DNA from 2 places in the Streptomyces sp. NPDC048441 genome. Region 2 is predicted to be linked to the other one. Evidence: riboswitches for the same ligand, from Rfam matches in the RefSeq annotation. Region 2 holds a riboswitch; the other holds the start of a gene.
What was found. Region 2 has a riboswitch for cobalamin ahead of ACGFSB_RS00810 (CbtB-domain containing protein). Riboswitches for the same ligand answer to the same signal wherever they lie in the genome.
Positions count from the first base shown of each region.

Region 1 (4,180 bases), on a different contig from region 2:
TCCAGGTGTTCTTGATCGCGTCCCGGTAGCGCTCGTAGAAGTCGGGGTAGCGCATGGGACGCAGGGTCAGCTCGAAGCCCGGGTCGAGGAGGTTCTTTTCGGCGTTGGTGGTGCTGGACATTACTGGCAGGCCTCGCAGGACTCGGGGTTTTCCAGGGAGCAGGCAAGGGCCTCTTCGGCCGTCGCCTGAGCGGGTACGGGGGCGGGCTCGGCGGCTTCGGTCCGGCCCGCCGCCGCGCGGGCGATGCGGGTCGCCGGGCGCGAACGCAGGTAGTACGTGGTCTTCAGGCCCTGCTGCCAGGCGTACGCGTACATCGAGGAGAGCTTGCCGATGGTCGGCGTCTCCAGGAACAGGTTCAGGGACTGCGCCTGGTCCAGGTACGGCGTGCGCGCGGCGGCCATGTCGATCAGGCCGCGCTGCGGGATCTCCCACGCGGTGCGGTAGAGCTCGCGCACATCCGCCGGGATCCAGCTGAAGCCCTGCACCGATCCGCTGGCCTCGCGCAGCGCCTCGCGGGTCTGCGCGTCCCAGACGCCGAGCCGTTTGAGCTCCTCCACCAAGTAGGCGTTGACCTGGAGGAATTCACCGCTCAGCGTCTCGCGCTTGAAGAGGTTGGAGACCTGCGGCTCGATGCACTCGTAGACGCCCGCGATGGAGGCGATCGTGGCGGTCGGCGCGATGGCGAGAAGCAGCGAGTTACGCATACCGGTCGTGGCGATGCGCTCCCGCAGCGCCGCCCAGCGCTCCGGCCACGTCGGCTCGACACCGTAGTGGTCGGGGTGCAGTACGCCGCGCGCGGTGCGGGTCTTCTCCCAGGCGGGGAGCGGGCCATTGCGCTCGGCGAGGTCGGCGGACGCCTCGTACGCGGCGAGCATGATCCGCTCGGCGATGCGAGTGGAGAGCGCACGCGCCTCGGGCGAGTCGAACGGCAGCTTCAGCTGGAAGAAGACGTCCTGGAGACCCATGGCGCCCAGGCCCACGGGCCGCCACTTGGCGTTCGAGCGCCCGGCCTGCTCGGTCGGGTAGAAGTTGATGTCGACGACGCGGTCGAGGAAGGTGACGGCGGTGCGGACGGTCTCGTCGAGCCGCTCCCAGTCGATGTCACCGGCTGCCTTGTCCACGAAGGCGCCGAGGTTCACCGAACCCAGGTTGCAGACGGCCGTCTCGCCGTCGTCCGTGACCTCCAGGATCTCCGTGCAGAGGTTGGAGGAGTGGACGGTGTGGCCGGGCTCCGCCGTCTGGTTGGCGGTGCGGTTGGCGGCGTCCTTGAAGGTCATCCAGCCGTTGCCGGTCTGCGCGAGGGTGCGCATCATGCGGCCGTACAGATCGCGGGCCGGGATGGTCTTGCGGGCGAGCCCGGCGTCCTCCGCCGTGCGGTACGCGGCGTCGAACTCGTCGCCCCACAGGTCGACGAGCTCGGGCACGTCGGCCGGGGAGAACAGCGACCAGTCCTGACCGGCGGCGACCCGGCGCATGAACTCGTCCGGGATCCAGTGCGCGAGGTTGAGGTTGTGCGTGCGCCGCTGGTCCTCACCCGTGTTGTCGCGCAGCTCCAGGAACTCCTCGATATCGGAGTGCCAGGTCTCCAGGTAGACCGCGGCGGCGCCCTTGCGGCGGCCGCCCTGGTTCACGGCGGCGACGGAGGCGTCCAGGGTCTTGAGGAACGGCACGATGCCGTTGGAGTGGCCGTTCGTGCCGCGGATCAGCGAACCGCGGGCGCGGATGCGGGAGAACGAGAGGCCGATGCCGCCCGCGTGCTTGGAGAGGCGCGCGACCTGGTGGTAGCGGTCGTAGATGGAGTCCAGCTCGTCCAGCGGCGAGTCGAGCAGATAGCAGGAGGACATCTGCGGGTGACGGGTGCCGGAGTTGAAGAGCGTCGGCGAGGACGGCAGGTAGTCCAGGCGGCTCATCAGGCGGTACAGGGAGGCGACTTCGTCCAGCGCACGCGTGCTGCCGTCTTCGGCGAGACCGCTCGCGACGCGCAGCATGAAGTGCTGCGGGGTCTCGATGACGTGCCGGGTGATCGGGTGGCGAAGCAGATAGCGGCTGTGCAGGGTGCGCAGGCCGAAGTAGCCGAAGCGGAAGTCCGCGCCGTCCTGGAGGGCGGCGTCCACGAGACCGTCGAGGTGCTCCGCGTGGTCGACGACGAACGCGGCGGTGCGGTCCGCGATCAGGCCCTCGCGGTGCCCCACGGCGACCGACTCGGAGAAGGAGCGCACGCCCTGCGACGCGGCCTCGTCACGGATGCTGAGGCTGAGGAGCCTGGCCGCGAGCTGCGAGTAGGTGGGGTCCTCGGAGATGAGCCCCGCGGCCGCCTCGGTCGCGAGCTCCCGCAGCTCCGCCAGATCCGCCCTGGCCGAGCGGCCCCGCAGCGCGGCGGCGGCGACTCTGCCGGGGTCGGCGTCGGGGAGGTCGGCGGTGAGGTCGGTCAGGGTACGCAGCAGCGCGGTTCCTGGGCCGTCGGCGGTCTGCTGACCGTCGGTGGTCTGCGCTGACGCAGGTTCGGCTGGCGCGATGGTCACGTGGAGCACTCCCTCGCTCGGCTCTGAGCCTTGGGGAGGGGGCGAGTGACACACGGGGGCGCCCAGGGCAGGGCTGCGCTCCGCGTCCACCAGCCCATTCCGCGAGGCCCGGACGTCGTTGGTACCCGGACCGGTCGGAACGGGCGCGCTGCCGACAGGTCTTCGGACTCGCGAGAACGACAAATGCGTACTCATACACCGTTGCGGGACAGTTCCGGACTTGCACCGGATTCCCCTGCGGCGACAGCGAGCACGAGCATACATCTTGTGCTGGCTCCGGGCGGCAGCCCCATATCTTGTGTCGCGCGCGCATCCCCTAGGGTGGCGGCCGAACTGATGGCCGAACTGATGGCCGAACAGGGGGAGTCGCCGTGCGAGGACGTGTCGCGGGCTGTGCCGCGGTATTGCTGATGCTGCTCACCGGGTGCGGGGAGGGCGGGAGTGAGGCTGAGGCGAAGCCCACCCGGACCCCGAAGCCGACCGCGGCGCCCGGTGTCGACGGTGACGCCGATCCCGGCACGGTCTTCACCGCTGCCGAGCTGACGGCGGCGCTGCTTCCGGCGAAGGCCGTGGGCCCGAAGGCCAAGGCGCTCAATGCCACATCGGGGGTCGACGGCCGGCTCTACGGGGGCGGTGACTGGGGCGCTTGCGCTCCGGGCAAGAAGGCGAGCACGGAGCTGTTCGAGATGCGGGGGACGACCGCGGGACACATGATCAGCCCCTTCCCCGGGGCGAACGCCGACGACGAGGACCCCGTCCTCTCCCAGACCCTGGTCTCGATGCCGGACGCGCGGGCCGAGCGCCACGTCGAACTGCGCCGGCAGCTCCACAAGGCGTGCCCCAGCGTCACCGTCGACACCGACGCGGCCCCGGTGGTGGAGCATCACGCGGTCGAGGATCTGCCGGACATCGGCGACGAGGCGATCCTGGAGAGCAAGCGGTACGAGGGCGGCGACGACTACGACGCGGCGACCCGGTACTACAAGGCCGAGGTGCGGGTCGGCGGCGTGCTCGTGCTGGTGGACGCGGGCCCGCACAAGGACCTGACGATCTCCTCGGCGGCCAAGGCCGCGGCGCGGGTCCGGACGGAGCTCTACAAGGCTTCGTGACACGGCCTCGTAAGACTTCTTGAGGCGGCGCACGACAACGGGCCGCCGGATCACTCCGGCGGCCCGCGTCATTCACGTACGTACGAGAACAGACTCAGTGCCCGCCCGGCGCCCCCGCCGTGGCCGCCGGCAGCTCCTCCACGACGCCCGGGTCGCCCGCGTCCGCCGTGTAGTCGCTCGGAGAGGTCTCGTCGATGCCGTCAGGGGCCTTCATGGCGCGCAGGACGAAGGTGAGGACCACGGTGACCACCACGTTCAGGACGAACGCCGTGAGGCCGATGTAGCCGATCTCGCCGATGCCGGGGATCTCGTCGGACGAGCCGCCGAAGTGCTTCTGCGTCGGCGACGCGACACCGTACGCGGCGACCGTCCCGTAGATCATGCCGACCGCCCAGCCCGCGAGCAGCGCCCAGCGGTGGAACCACCGCGTGAACAGGCCGCCGACCAGCGCGGGCATGGTCTGGAGGATCCAGATGCCGCCCAGGAGCTGGAAGTTGATCGCGACCGTCTTGTCCATGGTGAGGACGAAGACGAGCGCGCCGACCTTC
Region 1 covers NZ_JBICXM010000014.1:122,832-127,011, reverse strand. The annotation lists gene ACGFSB_RS29940 (ribonucleotide-diphosphate reductase subunit beta) at 1-121, opposite strand, end outside; gene ACGFSB_RS29935 (ribonucleoside-diphosphate reductase subunit alpha) at 121-2,523, opposite strand; cobalamin riboswitch at 2,659-2,796, opposite strand; gene ACGFSB_RS29930 (hypothetical protein) at 2,895-3,632, shown strand; gene mctP (monocarboxylate uptake permease MctP) at 3,727-4,180, opposite strand, start outside.
Region 1: it holds a riboswitch for cobalamin, as region 2 does, so the genes downstream of both, ACGFSB_RS29935 (ribonucleoside-diphosphate reductase subunit alpha) here and ACGFSB_RS00810 (CbtB-domain containing protein) in region 2, are expected to answer to the same signal.

Region 2 (4,180 bases):
TGATCGGCGACCGCATGGACACGGACGTCCTCGCCGGTCTCGAGGCCGGGATGGAGACCTTCCTGGTCCTCACCGGCCTGACCTCGGAGAAGGACATCGACGAGTACCCGTTCCGGCCGTCCAACGTCGTGGACTCCATCGCGGACCTCGTCGACAGGATCTGACGCCCCCGGTAGGCCCCTGGGCCACCCGTTTGCCTCACAGGGCAGGCGCGGCGTGTCGCGGCGCGTGAACCTCGGAACAGGAGGTTCACGATGCGTACCTGTTCCACCACCCTGCGTGGCATAGCCGCGGCGGCCGCCATCGCCGCGCTCCCCGTCGCCGCCGCGACGCCCGCGTACGCCCATGACGAGGGCAAAGTTCATGCCACGGTCAGCCCGTCCAGCGCCGCGCCGGGGGCCCAGGTCGAGGTGAGCGTCACGGGCTGTGACGGGACGACCGGGTCCGCCGGGTCCGGGGCGTTCACCGGTGACGCGAAGCTCACCGGGCGGGACGGCGACAAGTTCTCCCTCAACGGCTCGGCGACGGTCAGGAACGGCATCTCGGGTACGTTCGACGTCACCGTGATCTGCGACGGCCACCCCCACCAGGGCGCCGGCACCGTCCAGGTGATCCAGCACCACTCCGAGCCCGTCTCGCCGGTCCGCGCGGGCGGCGGCGGCACGGCGCAGCTGGCCGTCGAACCCGCCCAGGAGGCGGGCCCCGGCACCCGGCATGCGGTGATCGGCCTGGTGCTCGCCGGGGTGGCGGCCGTGGCCGTGGCGTTCCGCAGCGTCCGCCGGCGCCGCTCCGAGTGACGGGCCACGACCGATATGTCCGGCCATGAGAGGCCGACAGGACACGGGCGATTCCTCACCGGGCTCGCCTGGGCGCTGCTGCTCGTCGGCCTCTGGCTGTGGGGCAGCGAGATCACCGACGTACGCGGCGGTGTCTCCGAGCCCACCAACGGTGACGTCGCGGCGGTGGGCCGCCCGTTCGGTGTCGAACTCCCGGACGCGCACGAGCCGCTGGCCCCCGCGAGGCCGCAACGCGTCGATGTCCCCTCGCTGAAGGTGCGGGCGCCGGTGATCGCCCGTGGTCTCGATCAGGAGGGTGCCATCGATCCGCCGTCCTTCGAGCAGGCGGGCGACGTCGGCTGGTACGCGGGCGGGACGCGCCCCGGTGCGGTCGGCACGTCCCTGTTCGTGGGCCATGTCGACACCGAGACGCGCCCGGCGGTCTTCTACGACCTCAGTGCGGTGCGCCCCGGCGAGAAGGTCCGGGTGACGCGGGACGACGGCTCGGTCGCGGTGTTCACCGTGGACGACGTCCAGGTGCTCAGCCGCGACCGCTTCGACGCGAAGAAGGCGTACGGCCCCCACGAGAAGGGCCGCGCCGAACTCCGTCTCATCACCTGCGGCGGCACGTTCGACCGGGCGGCAAGGACCTACTCGGCGAACGTGGTGGTGTCCGCCTACCTCACTGGGGTGGCGCCGTAGGGGTGGCGCCGAGGGGCGAGGGCACTCCCGCCGCGCTCGCACTCACGGAGGCACCCGTGGCGTCGGCCCCTTCCTGTGCGGCCCCTTCTCGTACAGCCCCTTCTCGTACGGCCCGCAGGCCGAGGCCTCCGAACACCGCCGCGAACACCGCCCACAGCAGGGCGTGCGAGGCGACCGACAGGACCCGGAAGTCCCACAGCAGGGTCGCGTCGACCGGGACCGGGTCGGGATTGTCCGGGAGCAGGAAGAGCGCGGCGAGCACGGCGACGGTCGTCAGGGCCGCCGCGATCTGCCGCACCGGAACGGATCTGGCCGACAGGCGTACGTACACCTGCCAGACCAGGAACATGCCGAGGACGCCGATGGCGACGGACGCGAGCCACATCGTCTGGCGGTCGCCGACCGTGCCCGAGTCGCCGACACCCGGCGGGTTCGCCGGATAGCGCAGACCGGGCAGCAGGGAGACGGCGAGGAACGCCGCTCCGGCGAAGGTGAGTGCGCGCGGCCAGGGGGCCGAGCGCGGGTCGCGACGGTGCACCAGGGCGTATGCCACGGCGAACAGGATGCCGATGGCCAGACCCATGACGACCGAGGCGACGACCAGACCCAGGTGCTGGGTCGAGCGGGTGAAGAGCTCTTCGTGGTGCTGCGCGGACTGAGCGGCGCCGTGCATGTGCTCCTCGGCGGCCGACCGCTTCTCCTCGACGCGGATCGCCCGGTCCATCAGCGGCTCGGCGAGGAGGAGGGAGAAGAGACCGGCCGCGAGGCCCGCCGCTCCTCCCGCCGCGAGACCCCGGCCGAGCAGGGGGAGTACAGGTGAGGACGATGGGGATGGCATGGTGCTTTTTCCGTCCCCGATCAGTGGCATGGGGCACCGAAGAGGTGCCTGCCGTCGTGGGCGAATTCGTGGAGGTAGCTGCCGGTCGCCGAGATCAGCGAGCCGTTGTCGATGAAGACCGCGTAGAGCGCGATCAACGCGATGATGGCCGCGGCCGACGCGATCAGCCAGTCGCGGGTGCTCGCCGTGGCGGCCTGGACCGCCAGGCTGTCCGTGTGCGATGCGCTGTGGCCTGTGAGGGCAGACATACGGATGGGCCTCCTTCTGGGGTTTCCACGCCCCAATGCAGGAGGACGACAGCTCAGTTCCTGGCTTCCGCACGCCTCGCGGTGTGTGGTCACAGTGGCGGGACCGCCCCGGAATCGCACCGGGTTCCTGTCAACCGTCGCCTCAATGTATGGACTTGTCGTCCCGGAGAGTCCCAGCTGGTCATGGGCACTGTCAACAGTGCCTCCAGGCAACCATGCCCGGTCGGCGGCCCGCTCCCCCCGGAGCCGTCGACCGGGCTGGTCCTCGACCGCGCGCGCACGAGCTGCGGGAGTAACCCGGCGCCGGCGCGGGAGGTTCGATGGCCAACCCCGCAATGCGGGTTGGTCGATCAGGCCGGGGGCTTGGGCCGTTGTGACGACTCTAGAACGGATGAGCGCTGGAGCCTAGAGGTGGATTGACGCCAAGTCGCGATCTCTTGCCCCTGTGTGATCTCCCCAGGTGGCGACGGTCGCCGGGAGAGCCATCGGGAAGGTTCGGACCAACTGCTGGTCAACTGCCGCGCAGCGTCTTGTCGTCGATCGATCCCTTGATCACTTCGGTGGCCACAAGGTCTATGAGCAGGCGTTCCCTGCGTGCGTACCGCCGCAGCACGTCGAATGCCTCGTCCACACTCGTGTGCCGGCGCTCGGCGAGTATGCCTTTGGCCTGTTCGATGCGGATTCGGCTGGTCAGAGCGCCCTGTAGCTGTGTGGTGAGGGTCCGATACTCCGAGTAGGTGTGGAAATTGTGCAGACCCACCGCGATGGCGTCGGCGATCGCCTGCGCCAGGAGCAACTCGCCCTCGGCGTACGGGCCCTGAGATGTCCCGGGTACGAAGACGTTGAGCGCGCCGAGGAGGTCATCGTGCCGCCGCAGCGGAACCGCGTAGGTCACCGCGATGCCGTGGGTCCGGGCGACCTCCGTGAACTCCGGCCAGCGCCCGGCGGGTTCGGGCTCCGTGAGCAGGACCGGCGGCACGGTCCTGCCCGTGCCGAGGCTCTCCACGCAGGGCCCGCCGCTCTGTTGGGCCGCGAGGAGGTCGAGTGCGAGATCCGGGGGGTGGCCGCCGACGGCGACGGGAGAGGTGCCCGGTCCTTTGAACATGACTCCGGTTGCGGACGCGTCGAGCAGCTCCACGCAGTGGCCCGCGACGCGGCTCAGGTGCCGCTCGGGGTCGAAGTCGTCGGCGAGTGTGTTGGTGGCCTCCATCAGGACTTCGGCCAGCCGCAATTCAGAGGTGCGATCCCGCATGATCTCCTCCCCGGGAGTGCTTCCCCGCGCAGGGGCGCCTACCCCCGGGCACCAAGCTGTAACAGCTCTTCTACAGGTCTCCGCTGCGGACGGGCGGGCCTCGTGGGCTGGGAGTGCGTATGTCAGGATTGAGAATCGGACAGTGCACCCAAGGGGGAGTGGATGTACCACAAAGGCACCGGCCGCGGTCATCGAATCGCGGGCCGGGGGGTGAAGGCTGCGGCGGCGTTTGCGGGGGCGGCGCTGTTGCTGGCGGGGTGCTCCTCGGGTGACGGCAAGGACGGCGACGAGTCGTCGGGTCAGCCGATCAAACAGCAGCCGAAGGGCACCGACCCGTACTGGGTCAACCCGGACGGGAACGCCG
Region 2 covers NZ_JBICXM010000001.1:176,039-180,218, forward strand. The annotation lists gene ACGFSB_RS00790 (HAD-IIA family hydrolase) at 1-164, shown strand, start outside; gene ACGFSB_RS00795 (hypothetical protein) at 255-797, shown strand; gene ACGFSB_RS00800 (class F sortase) at 813-1,478, shown strand; gene ACGFSB_RS00805 (CbtA family protein) at 1,459-2,316, opposite strand; gene ACGFSB_RS00810 (CbtB-domain containing protein) at 2,337-2,564, opposite strand; cobalamin riboswitch at 2,597-2,718, opposite strand; gene ACGFSB_RS00815 (ANTAR domain-containing protein) at 3,076-3,816, opposite strand; gene ACGFSB_RS00820 (glycoside hydrolase family 6 protein) at 3,979-4,180, shown strand, end outside.